Regions from separate parts of the Aquitalea sp. USM4 genome, predicted to be linked through region 1. Evidence: predicted binding sites of a transcription regulator. Region 1 holds the regulator's gene; the other holds the start of a gene.
The links. The regulator NrdR, encoded in region 1, represses ribonucleotide reductase genes. The targets are predictions, from matches to a motif close to AAANACNATATATNGTNTTT.
Positions count from the first base shown of each region.

Region 2: the regulator NrdR is predicted to act here: its motif matches at 3,424-3,443, upstream of DKK66_RS17930 (ribonucleoside triphosphate reductase).

Region 1 is NZ_CP029539.1:593,023-598,620, reverse strand. Features, by position in the region: gene DKK66_RS02715 (hypothetical protein) at 1-768, shown strand, start outside; gene glyA (serine hydroxymethyltransferase) at 889-2,136, shown strand; gene nrdR (transcriptional regulator NrdR) at 2,284-2,742, shown strand; gene ribD (bifunctional diaminohydroxyphosphoribosylaminopyrimidine deaminase/5-amino-6-(5-phosphoribosylamino)uracil reductase RibD) at 2,848-3,954, shown strand; gene DKK66_RS02695 (hypothetical protein) at 4,120-4,821, shown strand; gene DKK66_RS02690 (carboxypeptidase M32) at 4,907-5,598, shown strand, end outside.
Region 2 is NZ_CP029539.1:3,897,620-3,903,217, reverse strand. Features, by position in the region: gene DKK66_RS17940 (hemagglutinin repeat-containing protein) at 1-1,392, shown strand, start outside; gene DKK66_RS17935 (ATP-binding protein) at 1,446-3,218, opposite strand; gene DKK66_RS17930 (ribonucleoside triphosphate reductase) at 3,483-5,189, shown strand; gene nrdD (anaerobic ribonucleoside-triphosphate reductase) at 5,301-5,477, shown strand; gene DKK66_RS17920 (anaerobic ribonucleoside-triphosphate reductase activating protein) at 5,455-5,598, shown strand, end outside.

The sequences.
Region 1 (5,598 bases):
ACGCTGCCTGCCGCCATTGCGGATGAAGACGGTTTGAACGCGTTGCTGCGCCAACACGGTGTCATCAGCTCGGATGGCGATGTCCGCGTGTTTGGTCAATTGCTGCATCCGGACACGGTAGTGGCGATGGATGCGGCCAGGCTGTACCGCCTGACCCGTGATTTGACCAGCGCGGCTGATGGTGTTGGCGAAGCACTGAACGGTGCCGCCATTACCCTGAAAGAAGAGGGCGTGTTCCTGCGCTACCTGCTGGGTGTCGCCATCCAGCCGGAAGGCGATGCGGTCCCGGTAAAGCTGGGTGGTGCCGTCGGTGCCTGGGGCATGCCGCTGATGAAATTCCTGGGCGAACAATTGCACACCGATGGAGTGACGCTGTTCCCGATTGCCCGTCCGCCCTTGCCGGTGATGCAGGCCCTGGTGGCTGGCAATTTCGCCCGCTTCGAGGTGGCCTTGCAGGTGTTTGCCAGCAGTCAGATCCGCCGCCTGCGCGAGCTGTCGAAAGACCCGGTGGCCATTCTGTCCTCCCATGACAACGGTGAGTTGCACATCACCCTGTCGGCAGAAGGCGACGAGCGTAACTGGGAGGCTTTTGTCTGGCCGCTGGCTGCCATGGACAATGTGGCACTGATTGAATCGAATTTCCGTGAACTGATGGCTGAATGCCGGGTTCGCGATGTGCATGTGCTGGCCGAGGTTTACCCGGAAAACCGTGACGGAATACCGCTATTCTTTACCGCTGACGACCTGCCGCAGCTGAGCGGGCAATAAAGGACAACCATGGCGTAGCGCGTTTGCGGATACTGCCAAAATAGCTTTATGTGAAAATTTTCCACCGGGCGATTCGTGTAGAATGGCCTCATCGTTAACCCTTTGATGGAAGAGTCAAAGATGTTTGCAGCTGACCAGACGATTGCCAAGTTCGACCCGGAACTGGCCGCCGCTATCAAGGCCGAGTGCCAACGCCAGGAAGATCATATTGAACTGATCGCTTCCGAAAACTATACCAGCCCCGCAGTGATGGAAGCCCAGGGCTCCCAGCTGACCAACAAGTACGCTGAAGGCTACCCGGCCAAGCGTTTCTACGGTGGCTGTGAACACGTGGACGTGATCGAGCAACTGGCGATCGACCGCGTGAAGCAACTGTTCGGTGCCGAATATGCCAACGTGCAGCCGCACTCCGGCAGCCAGGCCAACCAGGCCGTGTACTTCTCCATCCTGAAGCCGGGCGACACCGTAATGGGCATGAACCTGGGCCACGGTGGTCACCTGACTCACGGTTCCCCGGCCAACCTGTCCGGCAAGATGTTCAACATCGTGGCCTACGGTCTGAACGAAAAGGAAGAAATCGACTACGACGACATGGAACGCGTAGCGATGGAAACCAAGCCCAAGCTGATCATCGGTGGTGCATCCGCTTACGCGCTGCGCTTCGACTTCGAACGCATGGGCCAGATCGCCAAGAAGTGCGGTGCTTACTTCATGGTCGACATGGCGCACTACGCCGGTCTGATCGCCGCTGGTGTATATCCGAACCCGGTGCCGCATGCCGACTTCGTGACCTCCACCACCCACAAGACCCTGCGTGGTCCGCGTGGCGGCATCATCCTGGCCAAGGCCGAGTTCGAAAAGAGCATCAACAGCAATGTATTCCCCACCCTGCAGGGCGGCCCGCTGATGCACGTGATTGCCGGCAAGGCCATTGCTTTCAAGGAAGCGCTGCAACCGGAATTCAAGATTTATCAGGAACAAGTGCTGAAGAACGCCGACGCCATGGCCCGTACCCTGGCCGAGCGTGGTCTGCGCATCATCTCCGGCCGTACCGAAAGCCACGTCTTCCTGGTGGACCTGCGTCCCAAGGGCCTGACCGGCAAGGCTGCCGACGCGCTGCTGGGCCGTGGTCACATCACCGTCAACAAGAACGCCATTCCGAATGATCCGGAAAGCCCGTTCGTGACTTCCGGCATCCGTATCGGCTCCCCGGCCATCACCACCCGCGGTTTCAAGGAAGCCGAAGCCGTGATGGTGGCCAACCTGGTAGCTGACGTACTGGACAACCCGAACGACGATGCAGCCATTGCACGTGTGGCCGAACAGGCTACCGCGCTGTGCCATCGCTTCCCGGTTTACGCCAAGTAAGCGCCAGCATGCATCAACAAGGCAGCCCACGGGCTGCCTTTTTTCTTGTCTGCAGCAAATAGGCGCTGCTTTACGATTGCAGGCATTAACCTGTGTGGCCTTTGCTGATACCATCAGACCATATCAAACACACTGGATTGACACGTCATGAAATGTCCTTTCTGTGGCAATGCCGATACGCAGGTCATCGACTCCCGCGTCAGTGAAGACGGAGCCAGCATCCGTCGTCGTCGTCGTTGCCTGGCTTGCGAAAAGCGCTTCACGACATTCGAGACTGCTGATGTGCGCATGCCGCAGGTGGTCAAGTCTGGTGGCCATCGCTCCGAATTCGATATCGAGAAAGTGCGTACCAGCTTCTTGCGTGCGCTGCACAAGCGTCCGGTTCCCACTGCGCTGGTGGATGATGCCATCGACCGTATCTGCCATCGCCTGCTGCAACTGGGAGAGCGCGAAGTGTCCAGCCGGCAGATCGGTGAAATGGTGATGAACGAACTGGCCAAGCTGGACAAGGTAGCCTATGTGCGTTTTGCCTCGGTTTATCGCAGTTTTCAGGATATTTCCGAATTCTCCGACGCCATCAAGGAAATCCAGAAGTCCAATCACTGACTATCAGCCTGACCGCTACATTGCCGGTCAGCTTGCTTGCTTACGCCATCGGCCGCTGCCTGCCAGTCAGACGTGGCCATTCTCATTCCGCTGGAAGGCTTGTTGATGTCGTTGTTTTCCCCGCAAGACCATGTATTCATGCAACAGGCGCTACGCCTGGCCGAGTCCGCCACCCGTCGGGCGGCACCTAATCCCGGAGTAGGTTGTGTACTGGTGCGCGATGGCCAGGTAATTGGTGAAGGTGCCACCTCGCAAGTAGGTGGCGATCATGCCGAAATCCAGGCCATCAAGGACTGTCTGGCGCGTGGTGATTCACCGCGGGGTGCAACTGCCTATGTCACGCTGGAGCCATGCAGTCATCATGGCCGGACGCCACCATGTGCCGAACGGCTGATCCGGGAAGGGCTGGTACGCGTGGTGGCTGCCATGGTGGATCCTTACCATGAGGTTGCCGGTCGCGGACTGGCCATGCTGCGTGCTGCCGGCATCGATGCCACCGCAGGGCTGCTGGAAGCCGAGGCTCGCCGCGTTCATCGTGGTTTTCTGTCGCGGGTGGAGCGGCAACGTCCGTGGGTGACGCTCAAGGCTGCTGCCACACTGGATGGCAAAACGGCATTGCTCAACGGAAAAAGCCAATGGATTACCGGCCCTGCCGCCCGTCACGATGTGCAAAAGCTGCGTGCGCGCAGCTGCGCCATCCTTACCGGCAGCGGTACGGTGCTGGTGGATAATCCGCAACTGACCGTGCGCGATTTCATTCTGCCGCAGCAGCCGCTGCGGGTCGTGCTGGACAGCCGTCTGGTCACCCCGCCGGACCGGCGCATTTTCCACGGTGGCAATACCTTGCTGGTGACCAGCATTGCCGACCCGCTGCGGCATCAGCCGTATTTGCAGCGCGGTGCCGAACTGATGGTGCTGCCCGAAGATGCCGGTCATGCCAATCTGCCCATGCTGATGCAACGACTGGCCGAACGTGGTGTCAATGAACTCATGATTGAAGCAGGTGCCGGGCTGAATGGTGCACTGGTGCGTGCCGGGCTGGTGGACGAAGCCATCCTGTTCCTGGCCCCGGCGCTGGTGGGCAGTACGGCACAGGGCTTGTTTGCCTGGCCTGCGCTGGAAGATCTGGCCGACAAACAGCAGGTGAAGATTCAGGATGTGCGCATGGTTGGCGCCGACATCCGTATCAACATGACGTTTGCCCAGCCTTGAAGGACCGGGCTAAGGCCGGCGGAGAAATCGTCTGGCCGAAGCCCTTATCCTGTTCCACAATGAAACAGGTCTTTACGGCGCACATGCGTGACGAAAGACTGCAGCGGCACAGGCCGACCTTGCGAGTACATGCCAATGACCGAGAACGCCTCAGCACTTCCAGCCATGGACAGGGAAGCCCTGCAACAGGCACTGGATGCCTATTTGCGCCTGATCCTGCGCCAGGGTGCCAGCGAGCAGGTATTGCAAGAGCGCCGCCAGTTGCTGGACCGCTTGCTGCCGCTGCTGCTTGGCGTGTCGCGGGACGCCCAATCCTTTCGCCGGGTGGTGGAGCGTTTCGTCAACGACTCCGAAGTGGCAGACCGGGTGACCGCCCTGACCTGTGCCCGCGAGTATTATTATTTCTGGCTTGGTGATGTCAAAAAGCTGGTGGAAATCACCTCCCGCTCCGGCTTCACCACGCGCAATGTACGGCTGGAGATGGCCGATTCGCTGGCATCCCTGCTCGAACGCATGCAGCAACAAGGCTTCAATACCTTCCCGCCCTCGCTGGAAATCTATCTGGGCAAGCTGTTTGAAGACGGTATGCCCGAAGCGGACATCCAGGAGCGGGAATACCTGCTCAAAGCCATGTTGTTCCTGCTGTCGGGCCAACCCTATCGTCCGGACAGCTTCCGCATGGTGGTGGATGCCATGCTGCTGCACCTGAGCGATGCGCAAAACCAGAAAGCCTTTGTCCAGCTGGCGCGGGAGTACTTCTATTACTGGCTGTCATTCCCGCCGGCGCATGAGCGGATTCACCTTGCCGAAGAGGCTGCCCAACCGCTAGGCCTGATGCAACCGGGTAATACCACCCGCCAGCACTGAAGAGCGCCATACCATCAACCTTGCCGGAGCAGCAGACCACGCCTGACAAACGGCTGCGCTGCACGGCCCACCCATTGGAGTTTGCATGTCGCAATCCTCGGCTTATGCATCCTTGCTGACCCGGTTTACCCGTTTGCACCGTTATGCCCATCTGGCTGCCATCGCCGGTTGGGACCAAGCCACCATGATGCCCGCCAAGGGCAATGAAGCGCGGGCAGCCGCACAGGCCGAGCTGGAGGTGCTGATGCATGCCACCCTCACCGACCCCGCGCTGGCACAAGAACTGCAACAGGCCGAGCAGGAAGCCAAAACCGAATTCGAACAAGCCAGCCTGCGCGAGATGCGCCGGGAGTGGCAGCAGGCCAATCTGTTGCCGGCCGAACTGGTGGAAGCCCAGGCGCTGGCTGGTGCCCGTTGTGAACATGCCTGGCGTGAACAGCGTGCCAACAATGACTGGACCGGCTTTTTGCAGAACTTCCGCGAAGTGGTGAAGCTGTCGCGTCAGGAAGCGCAATTGCTGGCATCCGCCCAGGGCTGCACGCCTTACGATGCCCTGATGAACAAGTACGAGCCGGGCATGCAAAGCGCCGATATCGACCGCATCTTTGCTGCGGTCAAAAGCTGGCTGCCGGGGCTGATTGCCCAGGTCATGGAAAAGCAGGCGCAGGAGAAGCTGCTGCTGCCGCAAGGAAGCTTCCCGGTGGAGCAGCAGCGTCAACTGGGCCTGGCTGTGATGGGTCTGCTGGGTTTCGACTTTGATGCCGGCCGGCTGGATGT
Region 2 (5,598 bases), 990 kb from region 1:
ACCATCAAGGTGGGGGGCGACTTCAGCAGTAACTCCAGCCAGGCCACCAGCCTGGAAGGCAGCCGTATCAGCAGCGGTGGTAACGTGGATCTGAAGGCGGGTTCGCTGGATTATCGTGCAGCCCAGAACACCAGCAGCACCACCGGTACGCAGGCCAATGCAGCAGCTTCCTTGCAGGTGAATGTGAATGCCGAACATGTCGTGGGCGGCGAACTGAGCATGGCGGGTGGCGGTGGCAGCAGCCAGTCGCGCAGCAGTACTGCCGTGGTGGGTGGTATCAGCAGCGGTGGTGGCATGAATATCACGGTGAAGGATGATGCCAGCTTTGCCGGCACTGCCTTGTCCAGCAAGGGAGATGTCAATGTGAACGCGGGCGGCAAGGTGAATTTTGCTGCCGCCAACAGCACCAGTCAGGCCACGTCCCGTGATGCCAGTGCCTCGTTCAGTGCCGGTGGCTCCACCGGTGGTGGCGTGGACAACAAGCAAAACAACGGCATGGTTTCAGCAGCGGCCAATTACAGTCAGTCTGACAGCCAGAGCACCAGCAAGACTGCTGCCACGCTGCAAAGCGGCGGCGCCATCACGGTGCGTAGCGGTGGCGACATGAATCTGGAAGGCAGCAAACTCAACAGCAAGGGTGATGCCACGCTGGCTGCCGGTGGTCAGTTGACCATCAGCGCCGCACACGATACGGCCAGCACACAGAAGATTGGTGCCGGGCTGAGTGCTGGTGGCAGTGGTGGTAGCAGTACTGACAAGGGCAAGGAAACCAAGGAAGCATCGGTCAGCGTCGGGTTGTCGGGCGAGTATGGACAGAGCCAGAAGGACAGCGCTAGCGTGGCCACGCTAAATAGCGGTGGCAAACTCAAGCTGTCTGCCGGTCAGGACATCAAGCTGGAAGGCACGGCATTGAAGGCAGGGGAAACGGTATCCGCTCAGGCGGGTGGTCAGGTCATCAAGCAAAAAGCAGTGTCGTCCAGCAGCGGGGTGGACCTGTCCGCAGGAGCCACGGTGACCTTGAAGAAAAAAACCACCAACGATACCGCAGCCAATGACACCACCAAGACGCAGACTGACCGCGACAAGCAAACCGCCCTGGCCAAGGAAGCGGCCGATGTGGTGAACAAGAAAAAAACCTCTGGCACCAATAGTCTGAGCAATGCCGGTGATGCCATCAGCAAGGCGGCTAATCAGCCGGAAAGCTCCTTGCTGGACAAGGCCAAGAACAGCAAGCTGGGTCAGGCGGCAGACAAGGTGATCACCAAGGGCAAGGAGCTGAAGGACAAGATCCCGGTGCGGGTGGGCGACTTGCAAGGTGGCGGCAGCCTGCAGCTGGAAAACAGCACGTCGGTGGATGTCAGCATCACCCAGGGCAAGGACAAACCGAACTAAGCCGGTTTGGCGCAACGCCACAACCTCGGCCCGCATCCAGGGTCGAGGTTTTTTTATGGCTGACTGTCAGCCAGTAATTCTGCCAGGCAAGCGTACAGTTGCTGCGGACTGACCGGCTTGTGCAACAAGGGCAGGCCGCTGTCACTGGCTTCGCGCAGCCGCGCCGGGGCGGTGTCGCCGGTCAGCAGCAGGGCGGGGATGTCGCGCCCAACAGCCTTGCGGATGGCACGGATGGCATCGGTGCCGCTTTTCTTTTCGCGCAGCCGGTAGTCGCTGATCAGCAAGGCAGGCGTCTGTTGCGCCAGCAAGGGCAGAGCGGCTTCCAGCGACTCTGCCGCCATGCACTGGCAACCCCAGCTTTGCAACAGCATCACCATGCTGCTGCGCACGATGTCATCGTCCTCGATCAGCAACACGGCGGCCCTGGGCAGGGGCTGGCTGATGCTGACTGGTGGCGGGGTTTCTGCGGGTAACGGGTTGGTCACTGCGATGCGTGGCAGGGCAAGGCGAAACACGCTGCCGCGGCCCGGCCGCGACGCCACCCGCAAGGGGTGTTGCAGCAGCTGGGTGAGGCCGCGCACGATGGCCAGCCCAAGGCCCAGGCCTTTCTTGCGGTCGCGTTCCGGATTGCCCAGCTGATGGAATTCGTCAAAGATTTCCTGCTGTTGCTGCGGGTCTATGCCGATGCCGCTGTCCCATATCTCCAGCAGCAGCTGGTCGCCACGGCGACGGCAGCCCACCAGAATGCCGCCTTGCTGGGTGTAACGGATGGCATTGCTGATGAGGTTGCGCAGGATCAGTTCAATCAGTGACGGGTCCGACAGCACCACCTCGGCCGTGTCACGACTGCGGTAGAACAAGCCCTTGGTGTTGGCCAGCGGTGCCAGCTCCCTTTCCATCTTGTTAAGCAGTGGCTGCAGGGCAAAGGCTTGCAGTTGCGGGGTAATCACCCCGGCATCCACCCGCGAATAATCCAGCAGGCTGTGCAGCATTTCCGCCGAGGCATTGGTGGCGCTCTGGATATGGCCGATCAGCGACTGCTGGTTCTGGTCCAGCTTGGTCTTGCCCAGCACTTCCAGAAACAGCCCCTGTGCGTGGATGGGCTGGCGCAGGTCGTGACTGGCGGCAGCCAGGAATTTCGATTTGGCGATATTGGCCTGCTCGGCCTCCTGCTGGGCGCGCAGTGCCGCGGCCGAAGCCTGACGCAGCCGGTCCACCAGTTCCAGGTTTTCAAAGCGCAGCTCGATGGCCCCTTTGGCGGCCTGCGCACTATTGCGCGCCTGCATCAGCAAGGTGGCCAGATACATGATGGCGGCCAGGCCAAGCGCATTGAGCGCCAGTGCATCGGACTGCAAGGACTTGAGCGCAATCATGCCCAGTTCCAGCGTGATGAAGGCGATGAAGGCAGGCAGCACCGGCGACAGGATGGACATGGAGTTACCCGCCACACCGGACAGCACGGCAATGGCCAGAATCCAGCTGGGGGGCGACGCCGGGTTCAGCCCCACCCACATCAGGCTGCCCCAGGCTGCTCCGTCGATGGCGTGCAGTACCACCAGACGCCGCCGCAGCTGCGGCAATTCGGCTGGCCGGATGTCACGGGCCAGCAGGCGGCGGGCATCCATGAAGTCCACCAGCTTGGAGGCAATCACCACCACGCACCACAGGGTCAGCCGCAGCGGGTCAACCTGCTGTTGCAAGGCATAGGCCACCAGCAGTACCACCAGAATGCCGGGCAGGACCGAGCTGCCCAGGTTGTTGAGCAAGAGGCGGATCTGCTCGATGCGGACCTTGTCCTGCCTGCCTTGTTGTTCTGTGTTGATCATGTGCGGAAGAGGGTGAACCGTTGGTTTCCGGGAACAGGCACGCAGGGCGCTGCCCGGCTGTGCTTGCAGGCCATTATAGGGCCCAGCCCTATTCAGGCTGCCAGTTTACTGATGACGATTATGCCAACATGCCTGCCGCGGCGGCTGGCAGGGCACCGCGCTTGATGCGGATCAAGTGTTTGGTCTTGTGTCCGGCATGGTCATAAAAATCTATATATAGTGTTTATAAAATTTTAATCACTATATATTGTTATGAAAAATACCGTGCTGCTGAATCCGCTTGCCACGCTGGACGAATACCTCAGCCGCGCCGACTGGCGCGTTTCTGCCAATGCCAATCAGGGCTACAGCCTGGGCGGGATGATACTCAATGCCGCTGGCAAGCTCACCGCCAACTACTGGCTGGACGGCATTTATCCGCCGGAGGTGGCGCAGGCCCACCGCGAGGCAGACTTCCACCTGCATGATCTGGACGTGCTGGCAGGCTATTGTGCGGGCTGGTCGCTGCGTCAGCTGCTGCATGAAGGCTTCAACGGTGTGCCCGGCCGGGTGGAATCGGCTCCGCCGCGTCACCTGAGCGCGGCGCTGGGGCAGATGGTGAATTTTCTGGGTACCCTGCAAAACGAATGGGCGGGCGCGCAGGCGTTTTCCAGCGTGGATACCTATCTGGCCCCCTTTCTCAAGCGCGACGGGCTGGACGATGCCGCGCTGGAGCAGGCCATGCAGGAATTTGTGTACAACCTGAATGTGCCCTCGCGCTGGGGCACGCAAACCCCGTTCACCAACCTGACCTTCGACTGGACCTGCCCGGCCGACCTGGCCCCGCAGATTCCGCTGATTGCCGGTGAGGAAATGCCGTTCTGCTACGGCGACTGCCAGCCGGAAATGGACCGCATCAACCGCGCCTTCCTGCGGGTGATGGGTGCGGGCGATGCGCATGGCCGGGCGTTCACCTTTCCCATTCCCACCTACAACATCACGCCCGATTTTGACTGGGACAGCGCCAACGCCGATTTGCTGTTCGACCTGACCGCCCGCTACGGCCTGCCGTATTTCCAGAACTTCCTTAATTCGGATCTGGAACCGCAAATGGTGCGCTCCATGTGCTGCCGCCTGCAACTGGACCTGCGCGAGCTGCTCAAACGCGGCAACGGCCTGTTTGGCAGCGCCGAGCAAACCGGCTCGCTGGGGGTGGTTACCCTCAACTGCGCGCGGCTGGGCTACCGCTTCCGTGGTGACTGGGATGGGCTGCTGGCAGAAACCGACCGCCTGCTGGCGCTGGCCTGCACCAGCCTGGAAATCAAGCGCGCACGTGTGCAAGGCTGGATGGACGACGGCCTGTATCCTTATACCAAGCGTTATCTGGGTACGCTGCGCAATCACTTCTCCACCGTGGGGGTGAATGGCATCAACGAGCTGATCCGCAATTACAGCAACGATGCCGACGACATCACCACCGCCCACGGCCAGCAATTGGCGCTGCAACTGCTGGACCACATCCGTGCCCGCATGGTGCAGATGCAGGAAGACACCGGCCATCTGTACAACCTGGAGGCCACCCCGGCGGAAGGCACCACCTACCGCTTTGCCCGCGAAGACCGCAAGCGCTACCCCGACATCCTGCAAGCCGGGCCAATCGACAAGCCTTATTACACCAACTCCAGCCAGCTGCCGGTGGGGCATACCGACGACCCCTTTGTCGCCCTGCAACATCAGGAGCCACTCCAGGCGCGCTACACCGGCGGTACCGTGCTGCACCTGTACATGACCGAGGCGGTCAGCTCGGCCACGGCCTGCAAGCAGCTGGTGCACCGTTCGCTGCAACGCTTCCGCCTGCCTTACATCACGGTGACGCCCACCTTCTCGGTCTGCCCGCAGCACGGCTATCTGAGTGGTCATCATGAATTCTGCCCCAAGTGCGACGCCGAACTGCTGGCCCGTACCACGGCAGCCACCGCGCCTTGCTGCTGAAATGCTTGTCGAGGCTGACAAGAGCCTGCCGCAGCCTTGGGCCAGCTGGCCCCAGGGCATCACGCCATTTTGTTAGCCGCGCCTAAACCCCAACCCTCACAGGAGAGCAATATGTCCCATCAAACCGACATCAAACAGGCGGAACAGCTGGACCCGTCCCTGCGCACCCGCTGCGAAGTATGGACCCGCGTCATGGGTTACTTCCGCCCGGTATCCGCCTTCAATACCGGCAAGCAGGGCGAATTTGCCGAGCGCGTGCATTTTGATGAACAGCACCTGCACCACTGAATCCAGCCTGGCGCTGGCCGGTGTCGCCCCGTTTTCCAGTTGTGACTGGCCGGGGCGGCTGGTGGCCACCGTGTTTGTCGCCGGCTGCCCCTGGCGCTGCGGCTATTGCCACAACCCCGGC